Regions from separate parts of the Sporosarcina sp. OR05 genome, predicted to be linked through region 2. Evidence: riboswitches for the same ligand, from Rfam matches in the RefSeq annotation. Region 2 holds a riboswitch; each other region holds the start of a gene.
The links. A riboswitch is a leader RNA that binds a small molecule or an ion and turns the genes downstream of it on or off. The one in region 2 is predicted to bind S-adenosylmethionine.
Positions count from the first base shown of each region.

Region 1: it holds a riboswitch for S-adenosylmethionine, as region 2 does, so the genes downstream of both, metK (methionine adenosyltransferase) here and NRI27_RS12170 (O-acetylhomoserine aminocarboxypropyltransferase/cysteine synthase family protein) in region 2, are expected to answer to the same signal.
Region 3: it holds a riboswitch for S-adenosylmethionine, as region 2 does, so the genes downstream of both, NRI27_RS08850 (bifunctional homocysteine S-methyltransferase/methylenetetrahydrofolate reductase) here and NRI27_RS12170 (O-acetylhomoserine aminocarboxypropyltransferase/cysteine synthase family protein) in region 2, are expected to answer to the same signal.

Region 1 covers NZ_JANKJL010000002.1:21,244-29,271, forward strand. Annotated here, with positions in the region: gene NRI27_RS04345 (hypothetical protein) at 53-367, opposite strand; gene pckA (phosphoenolpyruvate carboxykinase (ATP)) at 1,012-2,598, opposite strand; SAM riboswitch class I at 2,772-2,887, shown strand; gene metK (methionine adenosyltransferase) at 3,208-4,413, shown strand; gene NRI27_RS04360 (gamma carbonic anhydrase) at 4,726-5,238, opposite strand; gene NRI27_RS04365 (alpha/beta hydrolase) at 5,347-6,135, shown strand; gene NRI27_RS04370 (histidine phosphatase family protein) at 6,160-6,735, shown strand; gene lepB (signal peptidase I) at 6,890-7,417, shown strand; gene NRI27_RS04380 (nucleoside/nucleotide kinase family protein) at 7,418-7,975, shown strand; gene NRI27_RS04385 (GNAT family N-acetyltransferase) at 7,996-8,028, shown strand, end outside.
Region 2 covers NZ_JANKJL010000008.1:175-8,202, forward strand. Annotated here, with positions in the region: gene NRI27_RS12130 (YvrJ family protein) at 1-62, opposite strand, end outside; gene NRI27_RS12135 (sigma-70 family RNA polymerase sigma factor) at 52-606, opposite strand; gene NRI27_RS12140 (hypothetical protein) at 849-1,304, opposite strand; gene NRI27_RS12145 (hypothetical protein) at 1,438-1,935, shown strand; gene NRI27_RS12150 (hypothetical protein) at 2,258-2,434, shown strand; gene NRI27_RS12155 (hypothetical protein) at 2,646-3,047, shown strand; gene NRI27_RS12160 (hypothetical protein) at 3,054-3,431, opposite strand; gene NRI27_RS12165 (glycerol-3-phosphate acyltransferase) at 3,596-4,219, opposite strand; SAM riboswitch class I at 4,405-4,520, shown strand; gene NRI27_RS12170 (O-acetylhomoserine aminocarboxypropyltransferase/cysteine synthase family protein) at 4,641-5,942, shown strand; gene NRI27_RS12175 (homoserine dehydrogenase) at 6,020-7,006, shown strand; gene NRI27_RS12180 (BCCT family transporter) at 7,072-8,028, opposite strand, start outside.
Region 3 covers NZ_JANKJL010000004.1:80,974-89,001, reverse strand. Annotated here, with positions in the region: gene NRI27_RS08875 (AbgT family transporter) at 1-517, shown strand, start outside; gene NRI27_RS08870 (hypothetical protein) at 590-2,269, opposite strand; gene bioB (biotin synthase BioB) at 2,399-3,406, opposite strand; gene NRI27_RS08860 (biotin transporter BioY) at 3,403-3,999, opposite strand; gene NRI27_RS08855 (histidine kinase) at 4,129-4,311, opposite strand; SAM riboswitch class I at 5,063-5,169, shown strand; gene NRI27_RS08850 (bifunctional homocysteine S-methyltransferase/methylenetetrahydrofolate reductase) at 5,266-7,113, shown strand; gene metH (methionine synthase) at 7,106-8,028, shown strand, end outside.

The DNA of each region.
Region 1 (8,028 bases), on a different contig from region 2:
GACGTTATATCACAGAACATGACTTTTTTGTTATAAGTCTATTAATCAATATTTAATGATTTGAAACAATTATTTCTCCACTATTAGTACTTATATAGTATAAAACATCGAATAAGTACTCTTTAGCAGGTCCTTCAGCAGAATTTACATGGATTCTATATACTAAAACATCCCGTTCATATTTTATAGAGTATACACTTTGCATCATTGTATTCCAGTCGGAAGAAATTTTAGGTGAGTCGTGTCCATCTAATTTAGCTTGATCTAATGCGATTCGTTCTGCATCCTCTTGTGTAATATTTATAGGATCTTCCCACGCGCTTTTATGGCCAGGAAACCTAGTTGTTTCCTCACTTGTGGCTGACAAATTACTGCAACCCGTTAAGAACAAGAGACAGATTACACTTGAAAATAAAATCCTTTTGATGAATAACCCTCCCTATTTTTTATGTAGGATGTATCAAACGTCACGGATATTGTTAGGAATCAAATGACTATGATTGATTTGCAATGCTTATCTAGTTATATTTATAAAATTATGTTAACTTTACCCTATTGTCCATCACAAAACAATATGTATTCAAAGACACAGGCTTGTTTATTGGCTATTTTTAAATAAGAATTCCATCGACTTGGCATCAGTTAAAAATTCAACAGCAGTAAAAAAGCTTCAGAATCCACCATATGAAAATTTCAAAGAACTATTTCAACAGCTCGTCAGTAAATGGAACCTTGCATACAGACGAACAAAAGTGTTGAAACGCGAAATAGCAAACCGTGCTGATGAGATCGCGAATAAGAGAGATGAAACTAGCAGGATGTAAAGATAGAAACAGGGATTAGAATTGTATATCGGTTTACAAAGATACAGTGGATATTCTTAGCGTGAATGGGGTCCCCTGAACAAATCTACGTTAAATACTAGTTTTACAACTAGTTGAGTTGAGAAATACACTATAACAAACAAAAAATCCAAGGCTCGCAATGAGCACTTGGATTTTTCGGTATTTATTAAGCAGTTGGTCCACCTTTAAGCGTGATTTCTTCTGAAACGTGACCGAACTTCTTGAAGTTTTCACGGAACAAGTCCGCAAGTTCGTTTGCTTTTTCGTCGTATGCTGCTGGATCAGCCCAAGCGTTGCGCGGGTTCAACACTTCTGTTGGAACACCTTCGATTGCTTTTGGCATAGCCAAACCGAATACTTCGTTGATTTCGTATTCAACGTCATTCAATTCACCTGCGATTGCAGCGCGAACCATTGTACGTGTGTGTTTTAACGACATACGTTGTCCGACGCCGTAAACGCCACCTGTCCAGCCTGTATTGACGAGGAATACTTGTGCATCGTGTTTGTCAATTTTCTTTCCTAGCATTTCAGCATACACAGTTGCTGGCAATGGTAGGAAAGGAGATCCGAAACAAGTTGAGAATGTCGCTTCTGGTGATGTGACACCACGCTCTGTTCCTGCAAGTTTGGACGTGAAGCCACTTAGGAAGTGGTACATCGCTTGCTCTTTCGTCAATTTAGAGATTGGAGGCAATACGCCGAATGCGTCCGCAGTCAAGAATACGATTGCTTTCGGATGACCAGCGACAGAAGGTGTCACGATGTTTTCAATGTTGTGGATCGGATATGCCGCACGTGTGTTTTCAGTCAATGAATTATCGTCATAGTCCGGTACTCGTGTTTCTTCGTCTACCACTACGTTCTCTAAAACTGAACCAAATTGGATTGCACCAAAGATTTCAGGTTCTTTTTCTTGTGATAAATTGATACATTTCGCGTAACATCCACCTTCGATATTGAATACGCCATTATCTGACCAACCGTGCTCATCATCACCGATCAATTTACGGTGAGCATCTGCTGATAGGGTAGTTTTACCAGTACCTGATAATCCAAAGAATAAAGCTACGTCGCCTTCTTCTCCAACGTTTGCGGAGCAATGCATTGGAAGAATTCCTTGTTCAGGAAGCAAGTAGTTCATAACAGAGAAAATAGATTTTTTCATTTCTCCAGCATATTCTGTGCCACCAATTAACACAATTCGCTTCTCAAGTGATACAATGATAAATGTTTCGGATTTTGTGCCGTCAACAGCAGGATCTGCTTTGAAAGATGGAGCAGCAAGAATCGTAAATTGTGCTTCGTGTGTTTTCAACTCTTCCGCAGTTGGGCGGATGAATAGATTGTGGACAAACAAGTTTTGCCACGCGTATTCATTAATCACTTGAAGTGACAATTGAGAGTCTTTATCTGCACCTGCAAAGCCTTTGAATACGAACAATTCGTCTTTCGTTTTCAAGTGATTTAGTACTTTCGTATATAGGGAATCGAAAATTTCAGATGAGATCGGGCGATTCACTTTGCCCCAATCGATTTTATCTTTTGTTGAAGCTTCTTCTACAATATATTTATCTTCTGGTGAACGGCCAGTGTACTTTCCAGTTTTTGCAGTAATTGCGCCATCTGATGAAAGTTTCGCTTCTCCGCGAGCAGTCGCCTTTTCAACCAATTCCGCCACTGAAGGCTGTACATTGACGTTGTTGCCTGAGAGCAACTCGTTTAGTCCATTTTCAATTTTCGCTGAGATCATAGTATCTTACCGTCCTTTGCATGTAATCCCATCGTGTGGGTTTCATCACATTTCCGTAAATAGTATAACACATTTAGAATAATAATCTATACTAATTAAAAACTCAAGCACTAAACTCAGAAAAGATTTGACAAAATCCAATCTTTTTCGTAGCATAGGTAAATGAACGGATACTCTTATCCCGAGCTGGCGGAGGGACAGGCCCTATGAAGCCCGGCAACCTGCGCGGACATTGTCTGCGAAAAGGTGCCAAACCTGGAGCAAGGTACGATTCCTTGGACGATAAGAGTGAAAGGTGCTGCTTTTGAAATCATGCCTTTCCTCATGTATTTACGTGAGCGAAGGGCTTTTTATATTTATTTAGCTTTATGTCAATGATTGTAGAGGGAGAGACGTGTAAGACGGTCAACGAACCTCTAGCTGGCGTTTGAAATGCCTACTAAATAAATATAAGCCTACGGCGGAAGTCAAAATTTGCCGAGGCCTAATCGATTTTATATGCCCTTAATCCTTGTGTATGTTGACGTCGACTCTCTTCAGGCGTGGAACAAAACTGGGACAAATAGAGTACCGTATCAATATTTGCAAGCTGTTAAGGAGGAAATTACATTGACTAATCGCCGTTTGTTTACATCAGAATCGGTAACTGAAGGACATCCTGACAAAATGTGTGACCAAATCTCGGATGCCATTTTGGATGCAATCCTTGAAGAAGACCCGAATGCACGTGTTGCGTGTGAAACGACCATTACAACTGGTCTCGTGCTCGTCATTGGGGAAATTACTACAACAACGTATGTGGATATTCCAAAAGTTGTTCGTGATACTGTGAAGGAAATTGGGTACACGCGTGCTAAATTTGGTTTCGATTGGGAGACATCTTCCGTCTTGACATCGATCGATGAACAGTCACCGGATATTGCAGCAAGTGTCGACCAAGCACTTGAAGCGCGTGAAGGAACAATGACAGATGAGGAACTTGAAGCAATTGGAGCTGGGGACCAAGGATTAATGTTCGGTTTTGCGTGTAATGAAACACCTGAACTCATGCCGTTGCCAATTAGTTTATCCCATAAACTTTCACGTAGACTAGCGTACGTGCGTAAAGAAGAAATTCTTTCCTATTTACGTCCGGACGGTAAAACGCAAGTGACCGTTGAGTATGACGAAAACGACAAACCAGTTCGCATCGATACAATTGTTATCTCAACACAACATCACCCGGATACGCCACTTGCACAAATACAAAAAGAAATAAAAGAGCATGTTATTCTGCCAGTCGTCCCTGCGGAATTGTTAGATGATGAAACAAAATACTTCATTAATCCATCTGGCCGTTTCGTTATCGGTGGACCTCAAGGGGACGCTGGTCTAACAGGACGGAAAATCATCGTTGATACGTATGGCGGTTACGCCCGTCATGGTGGCGGTGCATTTTCAGGGAAAGACGCGACAAAAGTGGACCGCTCTGCATCTTACGCGGCACGCTATGTGGCAAAAAATATCGTAGCAGCAGGATTGGCTGAACGTTGTGAAGTGCAACTCGCATATGCAATTGGTGTTGCTAAGCCAGTATCCATTTCCATCGATACATTCGGCACAGGAAAAGTCGCTGAAAGCAAGCTCGTTGAAATTGTTCGAGAATTGTTCGACCTTCGTCCAGCAGGCATCATTAAAATGCTTGACCTTCGTCGTCCAATCTACAAACAAACAGCTGCTTATGGACATTTTGGGCGTACGGATATCGAATTGCCATGGGAACAAACAGATAAAGCGGCTGCGTTAGTGGAAAAAGCTGGCGTTGTCACGCAATAAGTATCTACAAACCGGGAAGCATCCTTGCTTCTCGGTTTTTTTGGCTACAGTGGACACCGTAATAGTAGGAAACTATTCCATTAGCAAAGCGTCTAAATCTATAAGTCGGAGGAGGGTGAGGGGTGTAGTTGGCTTTGAGCATTTTATTATTATTGGTCATTGGCGGGATAGCACTAGTTAGCATAGCAGCGATTATCATCCTATTAGTAGCAGTTAAGAAATAAAGGTGCAGCTCGAGTGAGCAGCACCTGTTTCAGTCTTAAATGGTATTTTAATGTTACAAGCTATCACAATTCGTCTCTAACGACCCGTTTACTTTTGCATTTGCTTATATATTTGCCCTTTTTCGATGTAACTGTTGACAACGCGTTCCATTTCTTTGCGATCCTCTTCATTTAAATCGCGGACAACTTTGGCAGGAGACCCTAATGCAAGGCAACCAGGTGGGATTTTCTTACCCGGAGGAACAAGCGCTCCTGCGCCGATGAAGGCACCTTCACCAATTTCAGCACCATCGAGAATAATGGAACCCATTCCAATGAGCGCTCCTTTTCGAATAATACAGCTATGTAATAATGCTTTATGGCCAACTGTTACATCGTCTTCAATGAGTAGTGTCTTCCCTGGACTTTGATGAAGACAACTGAGGTCTTGAATGCTAACTCGTTCACCAATAATTGTTGGCGCAACATCACCACGAATGACCGTATTAAACCAAATCGAACTGTTTGCGCCAATCGTGACATCCCCAGTAATTGTCGCGTATTCTGCCACATAGACAGAAGGATCGATTTGTGGTGACTTTCCATTGTATGGATAAATCATCAACATCTCCTCTTTCCTTAAAATCGTGTATAATTTATCGTATCATAAATCCTTTCCGTACAGAAAGGGAATCTCTTTCTTGTAGCGAAAGGAACGGAGGTGAGACGCATGTGGAAATGGGAAGCGGAAGGACAGCCAAAAGCAGTCGTCGTCATTGTCCATAGTGCATATGAACATCATAGGAGGTATGCATGGCTCATTCAAAAGCTGCGTAATGGCGGTTTTCATGTTGTCACGACTGACTTGCCTGGACATGGTGCCGAAAGTGGAAGAAAGACGCATGATGAATCGTTTGCTTCTTACATAGAGCACATTAAGAAATTAATAGAAGTAGCATTGCAAGACAATTTGCCTCTTTTTGTAGTAGGGCATGGTCTCGGTGCAACATTGGTTATGGACATTTTGCAAAAAGAAAAACTGGAATGTGCGGGCGTAATCCTCAGTTCTCCATGGCTAGCACTGTCCCATCAACCCCCGAGACTTTCAGGGATGTTAACAAAGTTGTCGAGCTCCATGAAAGTGAAGCATGACGTGACGATTGAATTGTTGACGCGCAACTATGATATGTATGTCGAGTTTCAAAACGATAGGCATTATAGTTCCACAGTTGTTGCTTCTTGGTATCGTGAGCTACAAGCGATGATGAAGTCTATTAATATTCATGAGGACACGATCTTTAACGTCCCCGTCTTACTGCAAACAGGCGGCAATGACAAACTTACAGAAACGGCGTTTGCTAAGAAATGGTTACTAAAACAACAACTAACCGAGTTTCAATATAAACAATGGAAGCATCTCTACCATGATTTGTATCAAGAGCCTGAACGGGAAGAAGTTTACTTGTACACCGAATCGTTCATGAATAATGTTCTCCGTTCACTCGGCTATATCGTGTAGTACAATGACATGAGGGGGATTCGAATGACAATTATTGGATTTGTAAGACATGGTGTAACAGCTTGGAATAAGGAAGGAAGGGCCCAAGGGAGCTCTGATATCCCGTTAGACGAAGAGGGATTTGAGATGGCAGCGCGTGTTGCTGATCGTTTGGCGGATGAACAATGGGACGTCATCTATTCAAGCCAGCAACTCCGAGCAAAGCAAACTGCTGAAGTCATTGCGCAAAAAATGGGGAATGTGGACGTTCGGATTGATCCTCGCCTCCGTGAAGTGGGAGGCGGAAAGATTGAAGGGACGACAGAAGCAGAACGGATTGAAAAGTGGGGAGAAGGCTGGAGACAACTCGATATGGGCTTTGAACCTGCCGAATTAATTCTTGCAAGAGGTACGGAATGCTTAACGGAAATCCAACAACAACACAAAGGAAAAAGAGTGTTAGTTGTTAGTCATGGCAGTTTCATAAAGCGAATGATCCAAGCACTTGTCCCTGATCCTGCCTATGAAAAAAGTTTAGCGAATACATCACTAACGGTAATTGAACTAGCGGATGATAAAAACCGATGTGAACTGTTCAATTGTACAAAACATTTATCGTAATTAATTGACTGTTAGACAAGCAAGAGACACGCGTCAACGGGTCCTTGGTCAATGCTCATGCTAAAAAGAGAGCAAGTTGTTTCATCGATAAACATAGAATAAGAGAACGAACCGATACGTTTTCCAACGACGTATTGGAATGGGAGGCTTTTCATTGAAAACAGAAACGAAAAAAGAAGTTTGGTCCTGGATTAAATCCATCGTCATTGCATGTGTACTTGTTTTTGTCATCCGACAATTCCTCTTTGCACCCGTCCTCGTGTCAGGTCAATCAATGGAACCGACTTTTGAATCGGAAAACCGAGTTGTCATCTCCAAGATCCACAAACTCGATCATTTTGATCTGATCGTCTTCCATGCACCTGGTTCAAAGGAAGACTATATTAAGCGCGTCATTGGACTACCAGGCGATACAGTTGTCATGAAAGATGACAAACTCTTCATTAATGGAAAAGAATATGAAGAGACGTATGTCCAAGCGAACAAAGAACGGATTTTCGAAAATCAGAAACTGACTGAGGACTTTGAAGTTACCGTGCCGGAAGGACAATTGTTTGTATTAGGGGATAACCGACGAAATAGTACAGATAGTAGAACAATAGGTTGTATCGATGAAAGTGCAGTCGTTGGAAAAGTAGGCTTTAGGTTTTATCCATTTAATTCAATCGGGATTCCGAAATAAGTGAAAACGACCATTATTGGAGTGGATGGATTAGGCGGGTCAGGAAAAACGACTTTTTCGAAAAGGTTGCAACAAACATTTAAGAGAGCGTACTTGTTTCACTTGGATGATTTTATACACCCGCGAAAAATTCGTTACGACGAAAAATACGAAGAATGGGAAGCTTACTACCACGCTCAGTGGCGGTATGACTATTTGTTGCAAACACTCATCCGTCCTCTGTTTGACGGTGAACCGATTGACCAAATCATCCAATTTTATCATAAAGAAACCGATACGTACGATTTAAAAAGAATACAAATTCCGGTAGGGTCAACGGTTATTCTTGAAGGCGTATTTCTTCAACGTGCCACACTTCGATCCTATTTTTCGCATGTGTACTATATCGATGTTAATAAAGAAACCCGACTAGCGCGTGTTCTTGACCGAGATGGCTATATAGGTGACAAAGCGGCTATTCTTGCAAAATATGAAAATAGGTATTTTCCAGCAGAAGAACAGTATGTAAAGGAATACAATCCAATCAAGCTTGCACATACAGTCATTACCCATTCGTAGTAAATCGGAGGTAGTTGCAGATGACATTCCCTGAATTGACGACAGAGCGGCTT
Region 2 (8,028 bases):
GTAATAACAATAGGAAAGCCGAAATTGCCTATTAATTGAACGAAAGTTAAGTCATCCCACATCTAGATACCTCCTCACCTTGCTTAATGCTTTATTTTTCGACTTCGAAACAGCTTGTGGACTTATGTTCAATTCCTTAGAAATTTCTTTATCCATTAGGTCTTGAACAAAAGATAAGTACAATATTTGTTTTTGCCGTTCTGTTAAATTTTTTAGGGAATTTAAAATTCTATAATCGTGGATGTGGTCTTCTAGATGTGTGGAGTTTGTTTCTTCGTGAATGTTGTTCTCGTTGTTTTTACTTACCAATAAATCAATTACATTGCTTTCGTTATCAACATCTACCTGCTTGTCCAAGATTAGTTGGTATCGTTGATTATGAGTTCGTAATCTTCGGTCAATGTGTTTCGATTCAAAACGAATAACTTTTTCAAAATACGAGATAGCTCTTACAATTTTGTAGTATTGTTTAAAAGCTTTTTCTAACTTATCCTTATTTTCTTTAGAAGGTTCATTTATATAGTCTTTGTGTATACCTTCATGTTCTTTTTCTGATAGAAAGCTTTCTATCAATTTGTTTTCTTTAGCAATAGCAACATTCTCCATCTACATCCCCCTTTTTCAGCAAGAAAGCAAACTTATGTTCGTGTATTAGGGTAAAAAAATGAATATTCGATGAAAATTCACCAAATACCCAAAATACCTCTTTATTAATAAAGGGGTTTTTAGACAGGAAAAAACAACCCCTCATTAAAATTCTATCAATTTTATTTTTTTTAAAAAGACTTGTAAAAAAAGAATTGGATTTTTTATATAAAAAAAGCAACTGAATTAGCTGCTTCTTTGTTTTAATTGTTATTTGTTATGAACGCCTCGTGTATAACTCCAAAAACACTGTCATCATCAGTTTCATACGAAATTCCACTACCATGAAAATGAATGAGATTTTCACTCAAATTCATGTAAACGCTATCTCCTCCTGTATCTGTACGAAAGATTACAAGGTATTTTCTAGCGTCGGGTCCCAGATGTACATCTGCCTCTTTTAATTTTGTCTTCGCAGGACCTTCTAAAATATCTTTTATGGTTTGTTCGTCAGTTATTTTGACATCAGTGTAAGAATCAGGGGTTTCCTCTGTTATTGTTAATCCTATAACTGTTGAATTATTTTTACTAAATATTTTAGTTAGCATTTCTCCCCATGTTGTTTCTTTAGGTAAATTATTAATGTATTTAACCCCAAAAATAGCACTCAGTAGTACAATCGCTGTAAATAAAATTATTATATACCTTTTATTCTTCAATGATTTTCCCTCCCCTTTCTAACATTATAAAATATTTTTTGCGTAAGAGGTTGTTTTTTAAATCGCGAACTCCCCTTTATATACTAGAAGCGCTTCTGAAGAACATTTTAAAATTAAAAGGGAGGAAATAATTATGTCGAATTTAAAAATCATTACAGCGACATACACAGATGCTCAATTACATGCTTTGCGAGTTTTAAATAACCTTGTGGCAGATGCTATTGATAGGAACATGCAAAACGCTAGTTCTATTGAAACTTTTTTAAATTCTGGTCTGGCACAATATGGTCTCGTTACTACAATCTTCACAATACCAAAAATCGCTAAGTATGGAACTCTTTATGGATTAGCAGTAGCTATTGCTACCGAGATTGTTAACATGCACAATACTTTAAAACAGGATACGATAAATGGGTTAAGAGGTGGCTATTATGTCATCGACCGAATTAGAAGTAATATTCAACGACGAGGTCTTTATGCAATTAAAGTAAAATATACAACTCTTAGCTTCCACGGAACAGACTATTTTAATGGTAACTACTTTGATGACATCGATCGGAATGAACCTCGGGTAGATTACCTTCTCATTGCTGGTCAATTCCCAAATGGACAATGGGAGTATTATGACTAAATATTAACAAAGAAAAAGCGAGCAGATTTTGCTCGCTTTTATTTTTTTAAGAACTCTCCACTTTGGTTTTAAATTGACCTACGAGGATTTGATGTTAGGTGTTGATTGAATTCCAAAGAAGTGGCATTTGCTACTTCTTTTTTTGTTTCAAAGGGGAGGCGCAGGCTGGGGTGAACGGCGTGAGCCGAGAGGGTCTTAGCCCCTTTGCGTCTGATCGTTTGGCAGGAGTAAAGTACATAGACATAAAGGCACTTATAGAAGAGTGCCATACAAAGAAATATGAGGTACAGGTACGGGAGCTGATCCGCGGGAAGGACGGGCAATGATTCAACGGATGGTCGAAAACCGAGAAGCGGGTTATCGTAAAGACCACCTCGTAACGCAGGAGGAACGTCCGTTGTATCGAGAAGTTTCAGCAGCGATGGACCAGATCCAGAATTATCTTGGCCATGGCAGCGGTCGAATTGATTTGGCTGAGGTATATCTGAAAAGAGTCTGAATTTATCTTCTACAGTTGATTACTCTATTTAACTTGCAAAACTAACAGAATGAACCATCCTCAAAAAAGGCTCCTACGATAAAAAGTACGACTTGCGTTGCCCCCCTTCTTAGTAGGGACGCTTAACGGAGAAAAACCCCATTTTTTAAAAAAATGGTTTTTTTCTTTTGGTTTAGCATATTATTTACCATCACTTTCAAGGAGGCATCTCATGACAAAACCCCTTTTGGTCAAATCATCAATGCTCGTTTTAGGAATAATAGGAGTAATATTAATCACGTTTTTTGTAAAAAGTGAATCTCCTTTAGCTGTCCAGTCTTCCCAAAATGAACTTAAGCAAGTCTACGCTAATGAATTTTCAGACAAACTGCAGAACACAGGCTTTGCTTCTGAGGTTTTACAAGCTATAAGCGAAAAAGGCTATGACCCTACCAGCTCGCTTGGTTTTTTAGTAGATTCTCCCGATAAACAAATTATCGCTGTTTATTTGAAAAACATAAATCAAATAGATGAAAAAGTCATAAAAGACATCCAAGACATTGTAAATATTGCTTCCAAGAACAATAATTTTAATCCATTTACCGTTGATGTACAAATTTCAGGAGACAATTAACCTTTCTCAATCCTCTATCACTATACGAATTACGTCACTGTATCTCCCTTTTGCTGTAACATATAAATCAAACTTTCCATTACTATCAACATAAGGTCTTACATCAAATTTAGGCAAACACTTATATTCAGATTCTGTAGAACCAGTGTTTACATCAAATAAATGGACAATTATTTGCTTCGTAGACGCTTTTACAACTGAGAAGTTTATTGTATTACCTGCGTCAACACCGCCTATACAAACCCGAAGATCCCCGCCTCCTGAAGTAACTGTTGGTGTACTAGTACCAGTTGTTGAAACGTAAAGAGAGCCATCAAGAAGAGTATCCCATTCACCTGCCCCATAAGGAACGACTTGCTCATTGATCTTCATACCAATAGCCACTGGTGCAGTACTCGCTTAAGACATCGAAAAAGAGTTAAAAGAATATCTTAAACGATGAACTCACTGGAATTTCTCGTTTGATTTTATTAAAAAATAATATAAACCCGTATGAAAACAAGTTCGTGATACTTGTCTTCATACGGGTTTTTATATTTAAGGATTGCTCACTTCTTCTTGAAAACCGCACGAATCCTTGGTTCGGTTCCATTACGTATCCGTTGAATGTTTTCTCCGTGCTTCCAAATAGCCATCACGAAAAGGGCAATAGCGATTACAATTGGCCAAACACCGACCATCCAGATGGCAGCAGCGAGAAATGTTCCGTACAGCATCAGGACGCCAAACACAAGAATGTCTGTGAGCAATGCAAAGATTATAAATAAAAGAAGTCCTGCAAGACCGAAGCGCCAGTCAAGAGCAAATAACACTCCGATAATGGTAGCAGTCCCTTTCCCGCCATTGAATTTCATATGAAACGGAAAATTGTGGCCGAAAACGACTGCCACACTTACCAAAAATAATAGGGCAGTTAATGACTCAACTGAAAAACCTACACGCTCGGCAATAAAGCGCACGGCAAGGATTGCAAAAATTCCTTTGCCGATATCAATAATTGCGACAAGTGCGCCAAACCGTTTGCCTAATACGATTGTAGCATTCGATGCACCTGCATTTTTCACACCGGATTCTTTTAGATTAACCCCAGAAAACCATTGCGCTACCGTCGATCCATGTAGGCAGCCAACCAAGTAACCAAATAGAATGATGCCGATAATCCATATTGTCATAGGAATTCCTCCAAATTAAAAATAGACGTACACACTAGAAAGGTAAGTCGTTGTTAGTAAAATAACATACCCCTATCATAACACTCAGTGTAAATACAAGGTTCAGAAAAATTCTATAAAACTACTTGACATTGAAAAAAAAGAAGCCTATACTGTAGCACAAGATGAAAAACTGAATACCCATACTCTTATCAAGAGCGGCGGAGGGACTAGGCCCTGCGATGCCCGGCAACCGGCAAGTGATGAACTTGCAAAGGTGCTACTTCCTACAGATTCGTGCGAACGGACTGAAAGATAAGGGGAGGAATAAGCGTAAGCGTAACCCTCTTCTTAGCGAAAGGGGTTATTTTTTTATTCCTAAAACCCCATCGCCTCCGCATCGAACTCATTCATCTTAAAAAAACTTTTGGAGGTAATGACAATGACGAACAACTCACTTCAACCTGAAACTCTTCTTTTACACGGTGGCCAAAAGCCGGATCCTCACACAGGTTCACGCGCAGTGCCGATTCACCGTACAACCGCTTTTGTTTTCCGCGATACTGAACACGCCCAAAACCTTTTTGGCTTGCAAGAAGCAGGCAATATTTACACGCGCATTACAAATCCGACGGTCTCTGTTTTTGAAGAACGCGTCGCGTTACTCGAAGGAGGCACTGCTGCAGTTGCGCTCTCTTCAGGAATGGCAGCTATTGCATTTTCCATTTTAAATATTGCAGGTGCAGGAGATGAAATTGTTGCAGCAAGCAATTTATATGGTGGTACGTATAATTTATTCGCCGTGACACTCCCTCGTTACGGAATTACTGTGAAATTTGTTGACGCTGCGGATCCTGAGAACTTCCGCGCGGCCATTTCGGATAAAACGAAAGCCATTTTTGCTGAAACAATTGGAAATCCGAGCCTACAGGTGCTCGACATTGAAGCGGTCGCTAACATTGCCCATGAAAACGAAATACCGTTCCTCATTGATAACACATTTGCATCCCCATACGGATCAAATCCAATCGAATTTGGTGCAGACGTAGTCATTCATTCTGCGACAAAATGGATTGGAGGACATGGTACAACAATTGGTGGTGTCGTCGTAGATGCAGGGAAATTCGACTGGACACGAGGCAAGTTCCCAGGTTTCACAGAACCAGATGGTACTTACAATGGTCTACGTTATGGTATTGATGCAGCAACTGCAGCGTTTGCGACAAAGCTTCGTGTGCAATTGTTACGTGATTTCGGCCCTTGCTTAGATGCGGATAGTGCATTCAACTTCCTGCAAGGTCTAGAAACTTTGCACTTAAGAATTCCGCGTCATAACGAAAATGCGCAAAAAGTTGCCGCGTTCTTACAGGCTCATCCGTCTGTTGAATGGGTGACATATGCAGGCCTTGAAAACCATCCGACACATGAGAATGCGAAGAAATACTTGAAGAATGGATTCTTCGGCTCAATTATTGTTTTCGGCATCAAAGGCGGGCGTGAAGCAGGTCGTAAAGTGATTGACAACATTACCCTTTGGTCTCATGTGGCGAATGTGGGTGATGCAAAGTCTCTCATTATCCATCCGGCTTCTACGACGCATCAGCAACTCTCTGCAGAGGACTTGAAAAATTCAGGTGTGCCTGAAGAGTTGATTCGCCTATCGGTTGGTCTTGAATCACCTGAAGACATTATTGCTGATCTTGAACAGGCAATTGCAAAAGCGGTACCTGTGACGCAGCGATAAGGGGGAGGTCTCCTTTTCTTTAGTACATGACAAGGAAAAGAGGCTACAGCAGCGAAAGATTATAGGGAGGTGGCGGCATACCGTCAATAAAAGCCGCTATAATCGGCTTCGGAACTGTCGGAGAAGGCGTTTATAAGATCGTAAACGAAAAAAGGCAGCAATTGAAACAACATACAGGCTATACGATTGAAATTGCTTCTATTTTAGTAAGAGACGTTACAAAGAACAGGGCGGTCGCTCCGAGTGTCCTCGTAACATATTCGATTGACGACATCTTGAACGATCCAGAAATCGATATCATTTTTGAGGCAATTGTGGATGAAGAGCCGGCGTACACGTATTTGTCGCAGGCGATTGAAAAGGGAATCCATATCATTACGGCTAATAAAAAGATGTTTGCCAAACATGGCCCAGCTTTATTGAAACACGCAGAATTCAGAGACGTACAAGTCGGTTTCGAAGCGACAACGGCTGGTGGTATTCCAATTATCCGGACAATCGAAAATCTGTTGGCGGGGGATCGTGTCCATCGGGTGCAGGGCATTTTAAATGGGACATCTAATTTTATCTTGACTGCGATGCGAGATGAAGGAGTTACTTTTGAAGAAGCCCTTCATCATGCTCAAAAAAAGGGGTTTGCTGAAGCAGATCCGACAGATGATATAAGTGGATTTGATGCGTTTTATAAATTAATGGTTGTCAGCTCATTAGCGTTTGATGAACAGCCTGAATGGGAAGAAGTGTCAGTCGTTGGGATTGATCATATCCAAACCGACGATGTGTTGGAAGCTTCAAAAGCTGAACTTCGCTATCGTCACGTAGCGGACATCCGAATTGACGATGAGGGGAAGTTGTCAGGTAAAGTAGGTCCAGTCCTATTAGACGCTGAACATCCTTTTTATGCAATTGATGGCGTCGATAATGCGATTATCGTCGAAACGGATTATTTAGGGAAGTTGACGTTAATTGGTCCAGGAGCAGGGATGTATCCTACCGGCAGCGCCATGGTCGCAGATCTTGTGCATATAATACGTCAGCTAAAGCCAGTTCCTGTTCTAAGCTAACGATAAAGTGAAAAAAACCGCGTGAAAGCAAGAGGCTTAGGCCTTGGCTCCACGCGGTTTTGCTATTATTTCTTTGTTTTAGAAAGCTTCAATTCTGCATTCATATCTTTAATGAGCGATACAACCATTAGCAAGATAATGAAAGAGAATGGCAACGCTGCAATAATGATTGTGTTTTGCAACGCGGTCAATCCATTGACAGAGAGCAAAATCAATGCAATGGAAGATTGGATGACGCCCCAAATGATTTTTACACTATTCGGTGGTGTCAAAGAGCCATATGTCGATTGCATACCTAATACGAATGTCGCTGAGTCAGCGGACGTAACGAAAAAGGAAGCAATGAGCAAGATGGCAATTAACGAAATGAAGAAGGACCATGGCATCGTACCAAACATATCAAATACAACAAGTTCAATGGACGACTTTGATAAGTCTGCTATCCCTTCTTTTTGTGCAGTAATGGCTGTCGTACCAAAAGAAGAGAACCAAATCATACATAATAAAGTCGGAGCCAATAATACACCAATCATGAATTCACGGATTGTACGTCCTTTTGATACCCGGGCGATGAACATACTGACGAATGGAGCCCACGAAATCCACCATGCCCAATAGAAAATTGTCCACATATCCAGCCATTCACGATTGCCTTCATTCAAAGGAGCGGTTCGAAAACTCATTTGCACGAGATCGGTCAAGTAACCACCGACGGAATCCGTAAACATGTTGAAAATGAGTAGTGTCGGTCCTAAAACGACCACAAATACAAGCAATGCAATTGCTAGAACAAGATTTGTGTTGGACAAGTATTTAATTCCTTTACTAATTCCAGTCCAAGCCGACATGATGAATAATACAGTGACGACTGCAATAATGATGAATTGCGAAGTGATCCCCATTTCGAATCCAAACAAATAGTTCAGTCCTGCGTTAATTTGAACAGCACCGAAGCCGAGCGTTGTCGCAACGCCAAAAGCAGTTGCAAAAACGGCAAGTACATCCACAAGTGTACCCCAAGA
Region 3 (8,028 bases), on a different contig from region 2:
AGCTATGTCTGGTATGGGCATGTATATCGTTATCGCATTTGTCGCAGCACAAATGATTGCGTACTTTAACTGGAGTAACCTCGGTCCAATTGTCGCGATTAAAGGCGCAGAAACCCTTCAAGCACTCGGCTTAAAAGGACTTCCTTTGTTCATCGGATTCATCATCGTGGCTGCACTCATCAATTTCTTAGTTGCAAGTTCGTCTGCAAAGTGGGCAATCCTTGCACCTGTTTTCGTTCCGATGTTCATGATCATGGGCTATAGTCCAGCTTTAACACAAGCTGCTTATCGGATTGGTGATTCCATTACAAATCCGATTACACCAATGCTTGCCTATTTTGCAATCGCGTTAACATTTGCGAAGAAATACGATTCTAAAATCGGAATCGGTACATTCATGACTTCACTGTTACCGTACTCCATTGCGTTCGCCATCATGTGGATCATTCTTTTCGCCGCTTGGTATTTACTCGGTATTCCGTTAGGACCTCAAGGCGAATTATTCATACAGAAATAAAAGAAGGGTCGCTCCGCACATGGAGCACCCTTCTTTTTGTATACTTTTCCTTCCAACTATACACATCTCAAATTACTCGATTGTAATGTTCGTCATCTCTTTGACTGGTAAGAAAAGCTCGCCTGTCGCCAAGTACGTAATTGCTAAACGATCTCCTTCTTGCACATATATTGCTAAAGGAACTACTTCAGTTGAAACAACATAGTTCGTTCCGTCATCCGACAAGATAGATACGATGGTGAAATCTCCCGCACGTTCCTTATAGACACGCAAAACAGTTGCAACCGTCTTTTCTTCTTTTGCACTTGAACTACCATCAACAGAACTGCCTCCACGTTGTAAAGCTGCTTTGTACAGCTTCAACGCTTCATTCGGTGAGTTTGCAAAAACAGAGATTTCAGGATTAGCAGCCGATACGATAAAGTAATGTTGTAAGAAACCGTTTGAGTCAAGTACTGGCGTAAGCCAACTCGCTTCTCCATAGAAATTGTAGAGAACCGGCATTTCCCCCGTCCATTTCTTCTCAATAAATTTCTTCTCAATAATTTGAAGAGCCCCTTGTGAATCCATATACGATTCTTCCAGGTTACCAGTGTAGTAAGTCGCTTTGCCCGTACGCCCATCCGTTAAAGCATAACCTAACATCGAGTCAACTTCTTCTTTTGGACTTGTGAAATCCGTAAAATAATACATATGACCATTTTCATCGAAGATCGGACTGACATTCGATTCAGTTCCTTCATCAGAAGGCAATTTCACATCTTTTTTCCCGACAATTGAATTCCAGAAACCATGAACATACTTTCCAAAATAACTATTTTGCAGACTGACTGCTTCTGGTGAAACAGCGCCATCGATGTAATCAGGAATTTCGTTTAATCCAAACTGCTCCACTTCCCCAGTTTTAGGGTCCACCATTACAATCCCGTGGACGTCAAATCCATTCCTTGCTGTGATGAATTCTCCGTAAGACCTAATATAATGCGGCTCACCTTCGTCATCAATTTCAAGTTGTACATCCCCGTAAAAAATGAGATTTGGGAATTCCATCCGCATATGCCGCTCTACTTGTTTGTGGAAAAACGAAGAAGGCGTATAGACCATTTCCGACTTCACAAACTTAGGGTTATCAGCTGAATCCGTAGCACTCATTGTGAAATAGCCTGGTGTTGTCTTACCATTCAACCATTTAAAGAAACCCGAGAATTCAACAGGAGCAATGTACACAAACTCCCCATTCACTTTTTGAATTTGCAAATGACCCAGCTCGTAAAAGCTTGTATTCGGCACTTGCCCAAATGCTTTTTTCATTTTATTTCTTGCAAATTTCGGTGGTACACTTGCTGGTGTCTTTGTTTCATCAAACGCCTTAATCTCAACTTGCTGATCCATCTCTACCGCTTGAAATTTTTGGTCAGCATTAAAAAGTGGTGCACTCAAAATATACACACTTATTAACAATGCGCCTACAAATAAGATACCTTTGACAGACCGTTCTCTCCCGGTAGCAAACACTACGCCGGCGAGTGTAGCAACAAGAACGAATGCCCATAACGACGTCCAGTTTCGATCTAAATTCATTAGGTAATAGACGCCAAAAGTAAGTATCGATAGTAGTAACGTTGTAGATAAAATAGCCGTGATACGGTTAAATTGAACTTTATTGGATTCTGAAGATCCACTAGAGATCGGTACAACTATGACCGCAAATGCCACACCTGCAGCGATCGAAAATAGTAATAAATCGATCATAAAACCACTCTCTTCTTTTAATAAATTTGTATGTAAGTTACTATACGGATGTATAGCCATTTCGTTTCATTCGAATGAAAAAAGCTATCTGGAACAGGCAATTTTCTCACCTGTCAGATAGCAAAATAATTAACGTAATTCCACAGCTTCTCTCTTCAACGGTTCCAAATCAATTTCAAAGCCCATATCCTCAAGCATTTGCCGATCACGATCACTCTCTTGACCCGCTGTCGTCAAATAATCGCCGATGAAAATTGAATTCGCCGGATAGAGACCAAATGGTTGAAGTGATCGTAAATTCACTTCACGTCCACCGGAAATCCGAATCTCTTTTGTCGGGTTGATGAAACGGAATAGACACAACACTTTTAAGCAATAGCGCGGCGTCAATTCGTTCGTCCCTTCAAGCGGCGTCCCATCTACGGCATGCAAGAAGTTGACAGGGATCGAATCTGCGTCCATCGCATGCAAACTTCTCGCCATCGCGAGTACGTCTTCCTTTGTCTCCCGCATACCAACTATGACACCTGAACACGGTGAAATGCCCGCTTCTTTTGCCAATTCCACTGTATTCACGCGATCGTCATACGTATGCGAAGTTGTAATGCTTTCATGATGCGCTGCGGATGTGTTGATGTTGTGGTTATACCGATCGACACCCGCTTCCTTGAGCCGTTTTGCCTGCTCCGGCTTTAGAATACCGAGACATGCACAAACGGTCATGTCTTGGTGCTTCGCTTTAATTTCCTTAACGGAATCAATGACAATCTCTAGTTCACGGTTTACCGGTCCCCGGCCGCTCGCCACGATGCAATATGTCCCCGCATTGACAGAAGCTGCACGTTCAGCACCAGCCACAATTTCTTCTTGCTTCATCATCGCATACTTTTCAATCGGTGCTTTTGATACGATCGACTGCGCACAATAGCCACAGTTTTCCGGACAGAGCCCTGATTTTGTATTGATAATCATATTTAACTTCACTTTGTTGCCATAATAGTGCTTTCGAATTTTATACGATGCGTGTAAAAGCGGCAATAAGTCTTCATCCGGACTGTTTAAAATGGCCAGCCCTTCCTCATCCGTCAACGTTCCCCCAGCTAACACCCGCTCTGCCCATTCCTCATAATTTGTCACGTCGTACGCCTCACTTTCAATACTTTATACATGCGGTGCCCAAAAATTCCTGCGAGCACAGACAATATAATATCTTTCGGTAGTGGTGGAATCATCCAAGCCCAAGCGACCTTGTATGTAAACACATCAGGAGCAGCCGCCCAAAGTTTATAAGCTGCATACATCCAATTTGTACCGATTAAATAATTGATTGTCATTCCAAAAAGACTAGCGAAAACGTAGCTTCGTAAACTTCCGTTCTTCTCAACAATTTTACCTACCACATACGCAACAAGGATATATGAAAGGATAAAACCAAAAGTTGGCAGTAAAATCGCACCAAATCCTCCATTGAATTTCGCAAACACAGGTGCTCCAGCTAATCCGACAAACATGTAAACTGTCATAGAAATCGCACCTAAGCGGCTTCCCAGTATGAGTCCTGAGAGAACTGCAAAGAATGTTTGTAACGTAATTGGCACGCCCCCTACGACCAAGAACGGAACAAACGACGTAATATTTGCACCAATCATCATCAATGCGGCAAACATTCCGCAATAGACAAGGCTTAATGCACTCATTGTGCTTTTAGGTTTCACTGTAGTTGTTGTCATCGTACACCTCTTATTTGTTAAGTTATCTATTTCAGAATAAAAGTTAACACATTTTGTGTCAACCTATTTTTTATATCAGTTAACCTAAATAAAAAAATCGACGGTTAGTTAACCATCGACTTCACTTCGTTATTGACCATCTTCGCTTTTCGGGAATAAAAAATGTGCGATTACACCACTTAAGATGGCAGCTCCAATTGTAATCCACACACGTGATGTACCTGGTACTTCTTGAAAATTCTTATGTAGCATATACCATGCGATCCCCGCCACTAATAATGCAATCGGGACTGTAAATTTAAAAATCCTCACTACCTTCACCTTCCACTCTTTGTTCTACAATCATTCTATCATGATTAGCCAATTTGTCGGATACAAGACTATACAATTTCACTTGTAATTCTTATTAAACATCGAGTTTCCTCTCTAAGCGGACGCGTTTCGCTTGCACACCTTCAATCAAGGAAACTGTGAAGGGGAAGCTTCACCTTAATTTCTTTAATTTCAGAAATTAATGCGGCAGTTTATTTCTTCACTTAGCTCATTCCAGGGTTTTCAGCTCGCGCTGTTCTTGCAGGAAATACCGTAACGAAGTATGACTTATACAAACAAAAGCTTAGCGTTGAGAGCTCACCTTTGTACATCGCCGTCTTCTACAATCCCTGCGAACGTTTTCTAAAGATAAGAGGCAAATAAGTTATCGGTACAAACTAGTTGGCTGGAGTGCAGGCGCCGACTCCTGCGGGGGAATAGCACGAATGGTGAGACCCCGCAGGGAAAGCCGTCACGCAGAACGGCTTTTGCGAGCAAAAGCGTAGCGTTGGGAGCAAGGATGCCTTAATTTCTGCAAAGTACGCAGAAATACGGCAAATCGAACTCTTCGTTGTTCGATTGGCTCACCCGTGCCCCGCGGAAAGCGTGCGCCGGAACGCAAGCCAACGGTTTCAAAGAAGTCTACTTGTAAAAGTGGTTAATCAACAGACCCGATAAACGAAACCCCTATTGACGGATTGACCAATTAGCGGTATGATGTGTTAAATTATTCGAACAACTGCATATCATTTTCTTATCTAGAGAAGCTGAGGGACTGGCCCGAAGAAGCTTCAGCAACCAGCCGTTAACGGTCAGGTGCTAATTCCAGCAGGTCTTTCGCGGCCTGGCAGATGAGAAGGTAGCGAGCCATCGCATTTTCAAAGCCTTCTTTTCGAGAAGGCTTTTTTCGTTTTCATACAGGTCTGACTTATTAGAAGAAGGGATGAATTCACAATGAACTTACTTGAGAATCTAAAGAACAATGTATTGGTAGCGGATGGTGCGATGGGAACTGTGCTTTATTCGCACGGAATTGATTTTTGCTATGAAGAATTAAACGTTGAGAAACCTGAAATTATAGAGAAAATCCACCTTGACTATATTGCAGCAGGCGCAGATATCATTCAAACAAATACATATAGCGCAAACGCCCTGAAACTTGCCCGCTACGGTATGGAAAACCGGGTGAAAGAATTTAACGAGGCAGCCATTCAAATTGCGAAACGTGCAGCTGCACAAGGCAACCAATACGTACTTGGGACAATCGGTGGTTTGCGTGGTATCCGAAAAAGTGATGCCTCACTTGCTGACGTATTAGCGATTGTCCGAGAACAGGCAGATACATTATTAGCAGGCGATCCTGATGGCTTGCTGCTCGAAACGTATTACGATTTTGAAGAACTCTCTACAGTTGTTAAAGAACTTCGTAGAATGACGGATCGACCGATTGTGGCACAAGTTTCTATGGATGAACCGGGTGTCTTACAAAACGGCTTGCTGTTAAATGATGCATTGCACCAACTAGAAGCGATCGGTGCCGATGTTGTCGGCGTCAACTGTCGTTTAGGACCTTACCATACGATCCAAGCATTTGAAAAAGTGACATTGCCTGAACGAGCGTTTCTTTCTGCCGCTCCAAACGCAAGCTTACTCGATGTGGAAGACGGCCGCATTGTCTACGTATCAGAAGCGGATTACTTCGGCCGCGCTGCTGCTCTCCTATGTGAAGAAGGTGTTCGTCTCATCGGCGGGTGCTGCGGAACGACACCAAAACATATTGCTGCAGCCAAAAAACATTTGAGTGGGCTTGCACCTATTACAAAAAAAGTCGTTACCCCTGAAAAACCGATCGTTATTCGGGAAGCGGACCCTGCTAAATACGAACCGTTACATGAAAAAGCAAAAACGACTCGAACTGTCATCGTTGAGCTTGATACGCCAAGACATTTGGAAACCGAACAATATTTCATCGGCGCCAACCAATTATACGATGCAGGTGTAGATGCCGTGACGATGGCCGATAATTCACTTGCCTCTCCACGCATTAGCAATATGGCGATGGGTTCAATTATGAAAATGCAACATAACGTTCGTCCACTTGTTCATCTGACGTGCCGTGATCATAACTTGATCGGTTTGCAATCGCATTTGATGGGGCTTGATGCACTCGGCATCCACGATATTCTAGCTGTCACTGGCGATCCGACGAAAGTTGGCGACTTCCCAGGTGCAACAAGTGTGTATGACGTATCCAGCATGGAGTTGCTACAACTGATTAAGCAATTGAATGAAGGCATTTCATTCACAGGCAAGCCATTACGGAAAAAAGCGAAATTCTCCGTCGCAGCAGCGTTTAACCCGAACGTCCGCGTATTGGACCGGGCCGTTCAACGATTGGAAAAGAAAATTGAGTGCGGAGCGGATTATTTCATTACCCAGCCGGTATATACGAAAGAGAAAATCGTGGACATTTATGAAGCGACAAAACATTTGGAAACCCCAATCTTCATTGGCATTATGCCTTTGACAAATATACGGAATGCAGAATTTCTGCACCACGAAGTGCCAGGGATTAAATTATCAGAAGACGTGCTCGAGCGGATGAGAGCATGCGGGGATGACCGTGAGAAAGCGACAAGAGAAGGCGTCGCGATTGCCAAAGAACTGATTGATACAGCAGCAGAGCTCTTTAATGGCATTTACATTATTACACCGTTCCTGCGCTACGATATGTCGCTGGAACTGATTCAACATATTAAGGAACTTGACGCAGAGAAAGAGAGGAATGTTGTCCATGCCTAAGCACCTGATTGAAGAACAACTTGAGAAAAGAATACTCCTTTTGGATGGCGCAATGGGCACGATGCTCCAAGCTGAGGATTTGTCTGCTGATGATTTTGGTGGCGAGGAATATGAAGGGTGTAATGAATACTTGAATTTATTGCGCCCCGACATCCTGGATAAGATCCACCGCGGGTATTTAGAAGCGGGGGCAGACGTCATTTGCACGAATACGTTTGGGGGGACCCCTCTCGTTCTAGATGAGTTCAGTCTCGGCCACCGTGCAGTAGAAATTAACAAGAAGGCTGTGGAAATCGCGAAAAAGTGTGCGGTCGATTACTCGACACCAGAGTGGCCGCGTTTCGTCGCCGGAGCGATTGGACCGACAACGAAGACGTTATCCGTCACCGGTGGAATCACTTTTGATAAGCTATCGGAGGATTTCTACGTACAGGCAAAAGCTCTGATTGAGGGTGGCGCAGATCTGTTATTGATGGAAACGAGTCAAGATATGCTGAACGTTAAAGCAGGGACGATTGGCATTAAACGGGCGTTTGATGAAACTGGTATCGAGTTGCCGATCATGATTTCAGGAACAATCGAGCCGATGGGTACGACGCTTGCGGGACAGAGCATTGAAGCATTTTACATTTCCATCGAGCATATTAAGCCGTTATCTGTCGGGTTGAACTGTGCAACTGGCCCTGAATTCATGACAGATCACCTACGTTCGTTATCGGAGCTGGCGACGAGTTTTGTGACGTGTTATCCGAATGCTGGTTTACCTGACGAAGAAGGTCATTACCATGAGTCACCAGAGTCTTTATCACAAAAGCTGAAAGGGTTTGCTGAAAAAGGTTGGTTGAACATGGTAGGTGGGTGTTGTGGTACGACGCCGGATCATATACGGGTATTGCGGGAAACGGTTGATGGATT